DNA from 4 places in the Paraburkholderia caledonica genome. Region 4 is predicted to be linked to each of the others. Evidence: riboswitches for the same ligand, from Rfam matches in the RefSeq annotation. Region 4 holds a riboswitch; each other region holds the start of a gene.
The links. Region 4 has a riboswitch for cobalamin ahead of H281_RS0120035 (CbtB domain-containing protein). Riboswitches for the same ligand answer to the same signal wherever they lie in the genome.
Positions count from the first base shown of each region.

Region 1: it holds a riboswitch for cobalamin, as region 4 does, so the genes downstream of both, H281_RS0100695 (TonB-dependent receptor domain-containing protein) here and H281_RS0120035 (CbtB domain-containing protein) in region 4, are expected to answer to the same signal.
Region 2: it holds a riboswitch for cobalamin, as region 4 does, so the genes downstream of both, cobA (uroporphyrinogen-III C-methyltransferase) here and H281_RS0120035 (CbtB domain-containing protein) in region 4, are expected to answer to the same signal.
Region 3: it holds a riboswitch for cobalamin, as region 4 does, so the genes downstream of both, H281_RS0114765 (oxidoreductase) here and H281_RS0120035 (CbtB domain-containing protein) in region 4, are expected to answer to the same signal.

Region 1 is NZ_KB911034.1:139,453-143,065, forward strand. Features, by position in the region: RNA gene ssrS (6S RNA) at 1-134, opposite strand, end outside; gene H281_RS0100685 (cell division protein ZapA) at 297-611, opposite strand; gene H281_RS0100690 (ATPase) at 608-964, opposite strand; cobalamin riboswitch at 1,182-1,462, shown strand; gene H281_RS0100695 (TonB-dependent receptor domain-containing protein) at 1,555-3,480, shown strand; gene H281_RS0100700 (FecCD family ABC transporter permease) at 3,508-3,613, shown strand, end outside.
Region 2 is NZ_KB911056.1:7,795-11,407, forward strand. Features, by position in the region: gene cobW (cobalamin biosynthesis protein CobW) at 1-438, opposite strand, end outside; cobalamin riboswitch at 596-876, opposite strand; cobalamin riboswitch at 967-1,211, shown strand; gene cobA (uroporphyrinogen-III C-methyltransferase) at 1,442-2,209, shown strand; gene H281_RS0133545 (cobalamin biosynthesis protein) at 2,206-2,628, shown strand; gene cobO (cob(I)yrinic acid a,c-diamide adenosyltransferase) at 2,625-3,227, shown strand; gene H281_RS0133555 (cobyrinate a,c-diamide synthase) at 3,230-3,613, shown strand, end outside.
Region 3 is NZ_KB911037.1:454,105-457,717, reverse strand. Features, by position in the region: gene H281_RS0114770 (precorrin-8X methylmutase) at 1-10, opposite strand, end outside; gene H281_RS0114765 (oxidoreductase) at 20-1,570, opposite strand; cobalamin riboswitch at 1,654-1,839, opposite strand; gene H281_RS34665 (bifunctional cobalt-precorrin-7 (C(5))-methyltransferase/cobalt-precorrin-6B (C(15))-methyltransferase) at 1,925-3,184, shown strand; gene H281_RS0114755 (cobalt-precorrin-5B (C(1))-methyltransferase) at 3,190-3,613, shown strand, end outside.
Region 4 is NZ_KB911039.1:421,254-424,866, reverse strand. Features, by position in the region: gene H281_RS0120045 (2OG-Fe(II) oxygenase) at 1-789, shown strand, start outside; gene H281_RS0120040 (CbtA family protein) at 942-1,736, opposite strand; gene H281_RS0120035 (CbtB domain-containing protein) at 1,748-1,969, opposite strand; adenosylcobalamin (AdoCbl) riboswitch at 2,021-2,107, opposite strand; gene H281_RS0120030 (histidine phosphatase family protein) at 2,186-2,776, shown strand; gene H281_RS0120025 (ATPase domain-containing protein) at 2,970-3,613, shown strand, end outside.

The DNA.
Region 1 (3,613 bases), on a different contig from region 4:
GAATTGGTCGCAGTTAGCAGCACTTCGGGTACATCAGACAGAGTGACGCGCACGCCCGTGCTACAAATTTCCGCAACCGTGCACATGGCATTGGTTCAAGGAATATATGACCTTGGCGAACCAGGCAGGGAAGCTAAACCGATGAAGCTAAAACCATTCAGGTGAAACGTTTGCCGAGTGTGCTCGTGCATGCTCTCACGCGCTTTGCTCAGCTGCTACGTGTGCCACCTGGTTGAATCTGCAGCCGACCCGAAGACCGGCCACTTCTACTTCCAGACACGTTGCAAACTTGCTGCTTACTGCATGGTGTACTGCTCGATCACAGTACCCAGTTGTTCGTTCATTTGATGCATTGTACGCCTGATTTCTTCAGCGGGAAATGCTTCTCCGTGACGCACGCTCGATTGCAGCTTAAGCAGTTCCGATGCCAGCGACAGCGCGGCCATGACAGCAATACGATCCGTGCCGCGCACGTTACTGTTATTGCGGATCTTCGACATTTCGGCGTCGACTCGTGCGACTGCTTCAAGCAGCGCGCCTTCCGTTTCCGGCGAGCAGGCGAGACGATAGGGCACGCCGAGAATCGATACTTCGATCTGCTTGGTGGTCATGCATTTTCTCCATGGCGAGTGGCGTCGCTCTCCGCTTCGACTTCATGCTGAGCGGGCTCGAGCAGATCGAGCTGGTTGTCCGGCTCGTTGTGCCCGCGAGCGCGCGGCAATTTTTCGAGGATCGCATTGAGCCGCACTTGAGCGTCGTCGATCTTGGCCGACAGCGCGTCGCACTCCGCTTGCAGTGCATCGCGTTCCTCGCGAACCATGGCAAGTTCCGTGCGCGTGGCTTCTGCCTCGGCGCGCGACTGGGCGAGCTGCTCTTCAAGCGCAACGCGCGCTTCGTTGTGGCGCTGGCTGATCGCTATCAGCTTGCCGATATTCTGTGAGAGTGTTTCGAGTTCGGTGAGCATGTGCTGCGTCCTCTAAAGACCTCGCATTTTAGCGCGGAATGCCGCACGTTCCGACATTTGTCTCGTTTCGAGACGTAACAACACCGCTTTATGCAGGCTTTTTTCGACTGAAGATGAAAAAGTACTCGTGTGTCACAGATCGCGTCGGACAATACTCTGCTCCTGTCCGAATCATCGCTGTCGTGACCCGCATTCTTGACTGGCCCCGAGGCCGCTCATACACTGGCCGCACTCTGGTGCCCGCGCGCGCAATTCATTGCGCGTGCAGTTAAACGGGAAGCAGGGCGCGCCGTTCACCTGAACGCGCGAACCTGCGCTGCCCCCGCAACGGTAAGCGACCGCATTCGCTTTGCACTTCGTGCTTTGCAGTTCGCGTTTGCAGTTCGATCCCCATCGCGTGTTCCAGTTCAACATGCGAGTGTGCCACTGCGCGTCACGCGTGGGAAGGCGGGATCGAGCGTCGTCAGCCCGGATACCGGCCAGAGGGAGAGGCGCGCGCCCGCGAAATGAAGTCAAAAGCGCTCGCGCCTCGTTACGCGACGGCCTGCGGGGAAGCGGGCCGCGCACGCCATCCACGGGAAACTTCACTCATGCTGTCCCCTATCGCCCGCGCGGCGCTGCTCGCATTTGCAGGGCTGCCGCAGCTCGCGCATGCGCAAGCCGCCGACAGTTCGCCTGCGCCGTCGGTTGCAGTCGCACCGGTCGCGCCTGTTGCTACGAGCGCTGTATCCGTCGCTATCGCCGAATCATCACCTGCTGTTTTGTCGCCCGTCGTCGTCACCGCCGAGCGCGGACCTCAAGCGCTCGCCGACACGATTCCGCAAACGTCGCTATTCGATCAGCAGGACATTGCCGACACCACCGCAACCGATCTGCCGGGTCTGCTGCAACTCGCGCCCGGCGCGCAAATCTCGCGCACAGGTGGCCCCGGTTCGACAGCAAGCCTGTATCTGCGCGGCGCGTCGTCGACGCAATCGCTGATTCTCATTGACGGTGTGCGCGTCGATTCCGTGAGTCTCGGCACCGCGCAAATCGCGCAGATTCCGCTCGATCAGGTCGACCACGTCGAAGTAGTGAATGGCAACGTGTCGGCCTTGTATGGCTCGGGCGCGATCGGAGGCGTGGTTCAGGTGTTCACGAAAGACGGCGGCGATCATCCGCCGCGTTTCAATTTTTCCGTGGGCTACGGCAGCTACCACACGCAGACGCAACAGGTGGGCGCGAACGGCGCGTTGGATAAGGACGGCCGCACGACCTTCAACATCTCGCTCGCGCGTTCGAAAGACGACGGTTTTTCCGCGCTCAATCCTCGTGAGGCGCCGAATGCGAACCCCAATGCGAACGGCTATCTGAACGAGAGCATCTCCGCTTCGCTGCGCCATAAGTTCACCGACAACTGGGACGCGGGCGTCCGCTATCTGCAGTCGAACGGCAACAACAGCTACGACAATGCGTACGGCGAGCCGACCGATCTGAACAATCTGTACACGAAAGTGCGTCAGTTGTCCGCCTTCGCTAACGGCAAGCTAACGGACTGGTGGACCACGCACTTCATCGTTGCGCAAGGCGACGACCGCAGCGTGTCGAACACCAACGGTCTGTATAACGGCCGCTTCGACACCGACAATCGACAGTACACCTGGCAAAGCGATTTCGCGCTGGCCGCGCAGCAGAAACTGCAGGTCGGCTACGAGCATCTGGACCAGAGTCTCGACTCCGATACATTTGCCGCGCCCACTCGTCATGTCGACTCGGGCTTCGCCGGTTATACGGCACGCTTCGGGCGCAACCAGATACAGGCTAACCTGCGGCGCGACCAGTACTCCGATTTCGGCGGAGCGAACAGTTACTATCTCGGCTATGGCTTCGACATCACGTCGCGCTGGAAGCTAAGCGCAAGCTATTCCTGTTCGTTTCGCGCACCGAGCTTCGACGATCTGTACTATCCGCTGAGCGGTAATCCGTCCATTCAGCCGGAGCGCAGTCATTCGATCGAAGCAGCGTTGCAGTACGCATCCAATGCGCTCGGTGTGATGCGTTTGAGTGCTTTCCAGACGCGTTATTCGAATCTGATCGACTATGAACAGGTGACGCCGGGGATCTATCTGGCCGAAAACGTGGGCCATGCAAAAGTGCAAGGACTCGAAGGATCGTGGAGCGGACGTGTAGGCAAGACCGATGTGCGCGCGTCGGTGACGCTGCAAAATCCGGTCGACCTCGACAACGATACCGACCTCGTGCGGCGAGCGCGGCGTTTCGCGTCGCTGACGGTGAATCGCAGTATTGCAGGATGGCGCGTGGGCGGTGAGTGGATCGTGAGCGGTCCGCGCGAAGACAGCAGCGGCAAGCTCGGCGGCTACGGTGTCGTCAACCTGGCAGCGCGCTACAACGTCACGAAGGCATGGTACGTGGCCGCGCAAATCCAGAATGTGTTCAACAAGGACTATGAAACGGCCTACTCGTATAACTCGCCGCGGCGCGGTGCCTATGTCACGGTCGGCTGGCAGCAGCAGTGATGCCAGCGCCGTGCTGGGAACGCGCCGATGAGCCGTCATGAAGGTTCGATGCCCGCAACGCTTCACGCGATGACTGCGAAGCGCGCCGCCGCGATCTGGCTCGTGCTTGCTCTCGCCGCGCTTGCCGTATTGA
Region 2 (3,613 bases), on a different contig from region 4:
TGCGGCAGCGGGGCCGTCGACCACGGTAATCACTGCATCGACGGTGAAACTGTTTTTGATCTGCGGCCAGTTGAACGCCTGTACGAGAGGCTTCGGCAACGCGAGACCCGATGTCTCGATCAGCACATGGTCGATCTGCTCACGGCGCTCGACGAGCTTTTCCATCACCGGAAAAAACTCCTCCTGCACGGTGCAGCAGAGGCACCCGTTCGCGAGTTCATACAATTGCCCTTCCGTTTCGACACCGTTCTCGTCGCAACCGATGCCGCAACCCTTAAGGATTTCGCCGTCGATACCGAGTTCGCCGAACTCGTTGACGATCACCGCGATGCGCTTGCCGCCCGCGTGCTGAAGAATGTGCCGCAACAGAGTGGTTTTGCCGCTGCCGAGAAAGCCCGTGACAATGGTGACGGGGATCTTGCGCATTTGAGTTTGCATCGTGAGGTCCATCCCAGGAGTTGCAGGCGCCGGCCGGCGTAGTCCGCACGCATGAGGTCCAGCGCGTGCCTCGGGCATGAACGACGGCCTTGCTACAACAGGAAAAACGCAGAAAACGGGTGTGAGGGCATGAGCGCAGCGCCGCATCCCCGCGACGTTCGCCCTTCGTGTTCCGGCCGGTATCCGGGCTGGCGAAAGCGCCGCTTCCCCTTCCCGGACGAGTGATTTCTCGCCCAGTGGTGATATGCCCACGCGGCCTTGCGCGTGGACACCGAAGCCGGCACTGCGACGCCACGCAAACCGCCGTGACGTCACTTTTCGCTTACCGTTGCGGGGGCAGCACAGGTTGACCCAAACCGTGACAGGCGGGCGCCCTGTTTCCCGTTTAACTGCATGCGCACGAGCGCGCACACGAGCACCAGAAGTGCGTGCGAGTTTAGGCCGACCGTCTGGCGCCGTCAAGGAAACGCGGGCCCGGCGCGCTTATCGCACGGGCTTCTCCGCTTATCGCACGGGCTTCTCGTGTGCTATCGTATGCGCGCGTTTGGTGCCCGCACATGCATTCGCGTGTGCAGTTAAACGGGAAACAGGCAGCGCTCCCGCGCTCAATCTGTGCTGTCCCCGCAACGGTAAGCGACCTGCGGTGCAATGTTCATGCTGCACCGCGCATGCGTTTTCGATGCCACTGTCCGATACATTCGAATGAATGCGGGCGGGAAGGCAAAGCGCGTGAGGCCGCCAGCCCGGATACCGGCCAGATGCGGAGGCGACCGTGCGTTTCTCGACGTCACGTCGCCGGCAGCCGGAATCCGCGAGGGACGGATGTGAAGGCGCTGAAGCACGGCGAGGCAGCCGGGTTCGCACCCGCGCGTGCCGTCGTGCGTGAAGACACCGCTTGAATGACTTCGATCTCCAATCACCTGGGCTCGTTCGCGCGCCGCACTGCATGGCGCATGCCGGCGGAGCGCGCAACGTCGTTGCCGTGCACGGTTAGCGAGGCGCGATGACACGCGCGTGGCTGATCGGCGCAGGGCCCGGCGACGTCGAACTGATGACGTTGAAGGCAACGCGCGCCCTCGCACAAGCCGACGTGATACTCGTCGACGATCTCGTGAATCCCGACGTGCTGCAATTCGCGCGCGCCGACGCGTCCATTGTTTACGTCGGCAAACGCGGCGGTCATCCGTCGACGCCGCAAGAAGGCATCGTCGCGCAAATGCTCGATCATCTGCATGCTGGGCGCAGCGTCGCGCGACTCAAGGGCGGCGATCCGTTCGTATTCGGCAGAGGCGGCGAAGAGCAGCAGGCGCTGCATGCGGCCGGAATCGAGGTGGAGATTATCAGCGGGATCACAGCCGGAATCGCGGCGCCCGCAGCTATCGGCATTCCGGTTACACACCGCGATCATGCGCAAGGCGTGATATTCGTGACCGGCCACGGTGCGGGCAGCAGCGAGCCGGATTGGGGCGCGCTCGCCGCCACCCACATGACGCTCGTCATCTACATGGGCATGCGGCGGCTGAAGGATATCGTCAGCGCATTGCTCGCAGCCGGCATGCGCGCCGACACGCCGTGTGCGGCGATCGAATCGGCTACGCGTCCGGAGCAACGCCATGCGCTTTCGAGGCTTGGTGAATTCGCCGATGCCGTCGCGCGCGCGGGACTCGGCTCGCCTGCGATCGTGGTGATAGGCGGCGTGGCGTCGCTCGCGCTCGCGCGTGCCGCCGCGGCAGGCTCATCAGATGCGGCATCTTCGCCGGACGCGAAATGAAAACGCTTAGCGTGGGCATCGGTTGCCGCCTGCATACATCGGCGGACGAGATCGAAACGGCGGTGCGCGCCGCGCTCGGTTCGCACACGTTCGAACAGATTGCAACGGTAGCCTCTATTGAAACGAAAGCCGACGAACCGGGCCTGCTGGAGTTCTGCGCGCGTCACGGGTTCACGCTGCAAGTGTTCAGCCGCGAGCAGATTCTCGCGATTGGCGTTCACGAACCGTCGGCCGCCGCACGCGAGCATCTCGGCGTGGACGGCGTATGCGAACCGTGCGCGTTGCTCGCGGTGGCCGCCGGTTGCACCGCACATCTGATCGCTCGCAAAACCGTTTACGCTGGTGTCACCGTGGCGATCGCATCGACCGCACCAGCGCCAGCACACAGTGTCACCACCATCTCACAGGACCTTCCATGAAGACCGATCCCGAATCGCATCAACGCATGACCGAACGCCGGCGCGAAGGCCACGAAAAGAAGCAGGCCAACGCGACCGTCGAAAAGGGCCTGCTGATCGTCAACACCGGCACCGGCAAGGGCAAGACAACCGCCGCTTTCGGCATGGCCGTGCGTGTGCTCGGCCACGGCATGAGGCTTGGCGTCGTGCAGTTCATCAAGGGCGCGCTGCATACGTCGGAGCGCGACTTCCTCGGCGCGATTGCCAACTGCGACTTCGTGACGATGGGCGACGGCTACACCTGGAACACGCAGAACCGCGACGCCGACATGGCCACCGCACGCAAAGGCTGGGACGAAGCACGCAGGATGATCGAAAGCGGCGACTATCAGATGGTCATCCTCGACGAACTGAACACCGTGCTCAAGTACGAATATTTGCCGCTCGACGAAGTGCTGTCCGTCATCAACGCGCGTCCGGCGATGCTGCATGTGGTCGTGACCGGCCGCCACGCGCCCGATGCGCTGATCGAAGCGGCCGACCTCGTCACCGAAATGCGCATCGTCAAGCATCCGTACCGCGAGCAAGGCGTGAAAGCGCAGCGCGGCGTGGAGTTCTGAACGTGTCCGCCTGCCCTGCGCTCTTTATCAGCGCGCCCGCGTCGGGTCAAGGCAAGACCACGATCACCGCGGGCCTCGCGCGCTACCATCGGCGACTGGGGCGGCGTGTGCGCGTGTTCAAGACCGGGCCCGACTTTCTCGATCCGATGATCCTTGCGCGCGCAAGCGGCGCGCCCGTGCTGTCGCTGGATCTGTGGATGGTCGGCAAGGACGCCTGCCGCAATCTTCTCGCGCAGGCGGCGGACGACGCCGATCTGATCCTGATCGAAGGCGTGATGGGCCTCTTCGACGGCACGCCGAGCAGCGCCGATCTCGCGACCGAGTTCGGTGTGCCGGTACTCGCGGTGATTTCGGCGAAGGCGATGGCGCAGACCTTCGGCGCGGTC
Region 3 (3,613 bases), on a different contig from region 4:
AATCAAGCATCGGTGTCACTCATGTGTCGCTTCGAACAAGGCGCGCGATTTTATCGGCGGCCTGTTCGACTGTCAGTTGGCGCGCGACGCATTGACCGAAGCCGGGGCCCTGGTCGCGTCGAAATAGGTCGTACATGCCGGGCGCCGCAGCGAGCAGCGTAAACGGTGCGCAATGCGCGGCAGCACATGAGCGCGGACACCCGCTCAAATGCACGTCGACGCCGGCGGGCAGGCGCTTCGCGAGATTCAATGCGTCGGCTTTGGTATCCGCGAGGCTTTTCGCGCAGCCAGTGGAACCGGCGCACGCGATCAGGTGCGTGATGGCTTCGGCGCAATCGCATGCGAGGCCCAGCGGGTTCAGCGCGGCAAGCACAACGGGCACTGAGAGCGTCCGGATATCGGGCAGCAGCACGCTTTGCCACGGCGTGATGCGCAGCGTGCCGTCGCCATGTTGTTGCGCGAGCGCGGCGAGGCCGTGCAGCGTGGTCGCATCGATACGGCCGAGCGGCGGTTGACCGCCGGCATGCCATGTATCCGCGGCGCGTTGCGCATGTGCGCCGAGGCGCAGCGAGGCATCGGCGGTCGTGCTGCGACGCCAGTCGCCGAGCTTCGCGTCGCGTGTCAGTGGAAAATCCACGTAGGTTTGCGCATGCTGCAATATCGCGTCCGCCGAATGGGTGTCGAGCAGATGACGCATACGCGTGGCGTCGGCAGCGGCAAGATCTAGAAACGTATGCAGCAGCGCGCGCACGAGCGCCGGAACTTGCGACGGCAGCACCGAGGCCAACGCGCCTGTCGCATCCGCATGCGATCTTTCGGACGAGTTCGCAGCGTTGCCTGATGACGATGGCGACTTCCCGCCGATGTGCGTGTTTGCGCTCGCGTTTGCATCCACGGTCGTGCAGCCCGCGAGCCCGAACACGAAGCGCACCGCACCGGCCGAATCTTGTGCTGCCGCGAGCCACACGTCATGCGGGTGGTCCACTCTCGCGAGCCGCTCGCCGCCGTCGAGCAATAACGCGAATTTCGGCGATAGCGCCGCAAAACGCGGTTCACTTTGCAGCAGCGTGAGAAGGGCGGTGCACAGAGGTCTGGTGTCGAACAGTGCGCACGGGTCGCGTCCGGCAGCGGGGCTGATCATGACGTTGCGCACGTCGTCAGCGGCGGCGGCATCGAGGGCGTGCGCTTTTCGATCGTGACCGTGATCGTCTTCGGCGGAATCGGTCGGCGCTCTATCGCCCATTCTTTCAGAGCCGCTTGCAGCGCCCGGTCCGAGCCCCGCATCGATCAGCTTGGCGACCAGCGCAGCTTCATGGCCGGCCCGAACACCGCGCAATTGCAGATTCGCGCGATTCGTCAGTTCGATCACACCCGCCGTATGCTGCGCGCTCGCGTTGGCGATCGCCTCGGCCTGAGCCGCGCTCAATTCGCCGCCTGGCAGCTTGATCCGACAAATACCGCCGTCGCGCGCCGCCACGATCCGCAGCAGGCCCGGACACGCCGAGGGCCGCAGCGCAGATGCCGCGTCGGGCAAGACAGTGGAGGGCGAAGCTGGATTCAAGACGGACACCGGGTTAGCGTCGCGCGACGGCCCGAGCAAGCGGTCAAAACGGCATTGCTGCGGCATCGGTACACCCCGCCCGATGTTGGCTGGCACGAACAGTCTGGCCGGCAGGTCTCCTGGCTGGCAGGTCGTCGTCCGCTGCGGCCTTCCCGGTTGAACCAGTGGCGCCAAGCGCAGGCGGACTCGCTGCATACAGTTGCGGGGGCAGCCACAGCGGCAATCTTCCCGCTGTGTTCCCTGTTAGGCCCCGAAGGGCACCGGCGGCTGTATTATGCCTTTTTTCGGATAGCACAACGAGGCTGGACGCTTTGACCGGCGTGGCGCAGTGCATTGTTTGAGATACAAAATGAGGAAGGGTGCATGTCGGCGTGGCTGACGGTAGTGGGCATTGGCGACGACGGCTTCGCCGGTTTGGGGCGGCCCGCACGGCGTGCGTTGCTCGAGGCGTCGGTGATTTACGGCGGCGAACGTCATCTGTCGATGTTGCCCGCGCGGCTGGCCGCGCGGCGCGCCGAGTGGCCGCGCCCATTCGATCTCGCGCCGCTTCTGGCCGAGCGCGGCGGTTCGGTGTGCGTGCTGGCGAGCGGCGATCCGATGCTGTTCGGCGTCGGCGCGACGCTGGCTCGGCAGTTGCCGGCCAGCGAACTGCGCGTGTTGCCCGCGCCGTCGTCGTTATCGCTCGCGGCGGCGCGGCTCGGCTGGCCGTTGCAGGATGTGGCCACGGTGTCGGTGGTTGGGCGGCCGTTGCCCACGCTGAACGCTTATTTGCATGACCGCGCACGCGTGTTCGTGCTGAGCGCGGACGAGCGCACACCCGCCGCGCTTGCCGATCTGCTGAGCGCGCGAGGTTTCGGCGCAACGCGGATGACCGTGTTCGAACATCTTGGCGGCGACGACGAGCGCCGCATCGACGGCCGCGCGGATCAATGGTCCCCGGGCGATGTCGCCGCGTTGAACCTGGTCGCGCTCGAATGCCGCGCGACCGAAGGCGCGCCGCGCCTGCCGCTCACCTGCGGCCTGCCCGACGACGCGTTCCGTAACGACGGCCAGCTCACCAAACGCGATGTGCGAGCGATCACGCTCGCGCGACTCGCACCGACGCCCGGCGAATTGTTGTGGGACGTGGGTGCGGGCAGCGGCTCGATCGGCATCGAGTGGATGCGCGCGCATCCGACTTGCCGGGCGATCGCCATCGAAGGGCACGCGGAGCGTCAGCGCTTCATCGAGCACAATCGCGATGCGTTGGGCGTGCCGGGCTTGCAACTCGTAGCGGCCCGCGCGCCGCAAGCGCTCGAAGGGTTGGCCGCGCCGCACGCGGTGTTCATTGGCGGCGGCGTGACGGTGCCCGGCGTGCTCGAAACGTGCTGGGACAATTTGCGCGACGGCGGCCGGCTGGTCGCGAACGCGGTCACGCTGCAAGGCGAGGCGGCGCTTGCCGCATGGCGTGACAAACATGGCGGAACGCTCACGCGAATCGCGCTTGCGGACGCTCAGCCGCTCGGTGGCTTCGATACGTGGCGGCAAGCGCTGCCGATCACCTTGTACGATGTAGTGAAGCGTTGCGCTGCCAACGGCGTCCATAGTGTTGCCGATAACCTCAACGCTGCTTCATCGGCGTGACGCTCATGCGCGACGAAACGCCTGAACAACCCGCACCGCTGCGCAGCGGCTACACGACCGGCAGTTGTGCAACCGCCACGTCGCTGGCGGCCGCGCGTCTGCTGCTCGCGGGTGTGGTCAGCGAGGTGGCCGAAATCGTGTTGCCCAAGGGCCAGCATGTGCCGATGCCGCTCGTGTTCTGCCGGTTGACCGATGACGGCGCCGAAGCCGGCACGATCAAGGATGCCGGCGACGATCCCGATGTCACGCACGGCGCCGTGGTGTTCGCGCGCGTGCGTCTGGTCCCTGAGCCAGGTGTGGTGTTCCGCGCCGGGCCGGGCGTGGGCACGGTGACGCGTGCGGGGTTGACGCTCGCCGTCGGCGAACCGGCGATCAACCCGGTGCCGCGCAAGATGATGAGCGAGCATCTTGCAGAACTCGCCGCCGAGC
Region 4 (3,613 bases):
GAACAGGATCGAAAAACTGAATCGAAGCCGTTGCAGAGCCGCAATCATGCAAGTTCACTGACGGCGCGCATCGAGACGACTGATTGGTTTCACGTCGAAGAAGAGCTGAACGGCTATGGCTGCGCGATGCTGCACGGGCTGCTTGACGCGCGCGAATGCGATGCCCTCACTGCGCTGTATCCCCGAGAGGACTTGTACCGCAGTCGCGTAGTGATGGCGCGGCATGGCTTCGGCCGTGGCGAATACAAGTATTTCTCGTATCCGTTGCCGCCGCTGATCGCACAGTTGCGCCGCGAGTTGTATCCGCATCTCGTGCCGGTGGCGAATCGTTGGAACGAGGTGATGGACATCGGCATTCGCTATCCGGGCGCACACGCCGAGTTTATCGAACGCTGCCACGCTGCGGGCCAGACGCGCCCGACACCCCTAATGCTGCAGTACATGACCGACGACTATAACTGTCTGCATCAGGATCTTTACGGCGAGCACGTGTTTCCGCTACAGGTTGCAATTCTGCTGTCGGAACCCGGCGAGGATTTCACCGGCGGCGAATTCGTGATGACCGAGCAGCGTCCGCGAATGCAGTCACGCGCGGAAGTCGTGCCGCTGCGCAAGGGAGATGCCGTGGTGTTCGCGGTTCATCATCGGCCGGTGCAAGGCACGCGTGGTGTATATCGCGTGAATTTGCGGCACGGAGTGAGCCGTTTGAGATCGGGACAGAGGCATACGTTGGGAGTTATTTTTCATGATGCGATGGCGTCGTCGTCCGATGGCGTGGTCAATATGTAGTTGTTGAGCGTGCTCGCGATTGGCGGCGGTGACGGGGCCAAAAAATCACATCTGATACTTTCCAGCCCGTGTCATACCACCGCGCGCGCTCAACACCCACAGCCTTAACCAACTCACGCAGCCAGCCGCTCAACGCAAGCCGACAGAAGACCTCAAGCCGACCGGGTCGCTGTCCGATTCCCGACACGCATGAACGAACTCCGCTCGACGATCGCGCCGAACAGTAGCCCGATCGTCGCCCACATGATCGCCTGCATGCCGAGTGCAGCCACACGGAACTTCCACAGCAGCGCCGCGGGAAAACCGGCCGGCGTTTCGTCGATCACAGGCATCGACATCTGCACCGCGGCAATGATGGCGATGAACACAAGTCCGGCCACGATCGAGCCGTTCCATGCGCCAAGTTTCATCGCCGCGCGGCGCCGGACCTTTAGCGAAAAAACCATCGCGGTCAGCGAGATGGCGATCATCAGAAAAAACAGGCCCGTGCGCGTTCCGATTGTCTCCGGGTCGCCGACCGCTGGCGGGTTCGCCGGATACTTGATGTTGGGAACGATCACCAGTGCGACGAAAGCGCCGAGGGCAAGCCACGCCGACAACGCACGCGCGCTCATCGCCCCCACCCGCCCGTACGCATAGGCAAACACCAGAGAGAACAGTCCGCCGAATGCCGCACCGTAGGTCACTACGCCGGTCAGCAATCCCAATCCGGCTTGCGTATCGCGACTGACCAACTCCTGCTCATGCGCTTGCTCGTGCGCGTCCGCACCCGCAGCCGCACCGGCGTGCTCATGCTCATGCATTGCGCCGGCTCCGTCCCCGGCATTCTCTTCGAAGGCTATCGCCTGATTGACCTGCGGCTCGCCCGCCACTCGCGCAAACGCGAACGTGAGCAGCCCCGCGGCGATGCCTGCAAGCATCCCGCGCAACAACAACTTACCGACCATGTTCTGCTCCGTTAGTGGCAGGGAAAGCCGAGCAGATGGCGGCCGTCGTGCACGAACTCATGCACGTACATGCCAGGCACTAAAGACGTGGCGCCCTGTTCCGCACCGACGAAATACAGCGCGAGCAGCAGCAGCAATCCTCCGAACACGGCCCAAGGCAGCAGTTCACGCAACGGAATCGGCGTGGGCTGAATGGCGGGCTGGCCGGCGGAATCGAAAACAGCTTCAGTCATGATGGACATCTCCTGGGGTAGCGCGCCCCGTAGTCGATTGCAGAGGAATGATGCGAAGCTCAGGTCTGGCTTTCGGCTTGTGATGCCGATTACAGTGGCGCGACCGCGCCGGGCTTTCACCGGCTTCCGCGCTTCGCAGTGCGGCTATTCTACGCGCTAAACTTCCGCGCCAGCTATCACACAGCGACACGAGCGCATATTGACGGGAACTCAAAAATGAACCTGCGGCTGTTACTGGTCAGCCATGCGCCGACCCCGGCCATGCGCGCGGGCCGCTTTCCCGCCGACGATCCGCTCGACGCCCGCGGCCTCGGCGAAGCGCAAGCAGCGCGAGCGCGCCTGTCGTTTGCCGACAATGCAATCGCATTCGTCAGCCCCGCCGCCTGCGCGCGCGAAACGGCCTTGGCGCTCGGCCTCGCTGCGAAGGTGGACACCGCGCTTTCGGATGTTGACTACGGCCAGTGGCGCGGCCAACGCCTCAACGATCTCGCCGCGCAAGCGCCCGACGCACTGGCAGCCTGGACACACGACCCCGACGCCGCCCCTCACGGCGGCGAATCGTTCAGCCAGGTGGTGCAGCGGATCGGCAAATGGCTTGACGCAATAGACGTCGCGCCAGATAGCGCGTCGCAGGCTGTCCACGATGTGGTCGCCGTGACGCATGCGCCGCTGGTCCGCGCGGCGATCGTCCATGTGTTGGGCACATCGCCAGCGGTGTTTTCGCGGATTGAAATCCCACCGCTCGCGGTCGTCGAACTGCAGCGCTCTCAACGACGGGGCTGGACATGGCGGCCGACGTCGTCGTGACTTTGCCGGAACAACCAAGGCTTATTCGTCCGATACAGACAGCCGCCGCCCACACAAACTAACACGGCGCTGATCACGCTTTTCCGCCGCCGCACACGCGACAACCACGGCCTTTTCGCAATAGGCATGCAACTTGCATTCTGGCGATACCGGCTGACGGACCAGGCCAATTATTCGATGCTATAACCACGCTATGTCAAAAGACGCTGCCACTCACAAGCCTACCCGCCTTTGCTCAGGAATCGAGGGAATCGATAACATCCTGGGAGGCGGCCTCACCCCGCACCGCATGTACCTGGTGGAGGGCGCGCCGGGAACGGGTAAAACCACCCTGGCGTTGCAATTTTTACTTCAGGGCGCTGAGGAAGGTCAGGCAGGTCTGTACATTACGCTGTCCGAGACGCGGTCAGAGCTCATCTCGGTAGCTGACAGCCATGGCTGGGATTTGAGCCAGTTCCACATCCTGGAACTGGTCTCCGACGAAGGTCTGGATCCGCAATTCGAGCAGACGGTGCTGCATCCGGCCGAGGTCGAACTCGGCGAAACGGTGCGAAACGTCATCCAGCAGGTCGACGAGATCAAGCCTGTGCGGATCGTGCTCGACAGTCTGTCCGAGTTGCGCCTGCTGTCGCAGAACGCACTGCGCTACCGGCGGCAAATCCTCGCGTTGAAACGCTATTTCGCCACGCGCGCATGCACGGTCTTGCTGCTCGACGACAATACGTCCGACCCGGGCGACGTGCAATTGCATAGCATCGCTCACGGCGTGATCGCGCTCGACAACGTCGTGCACGACTACGGCGGCAATCGCCGGCGCTTGCGCATTGCCAAGATGCG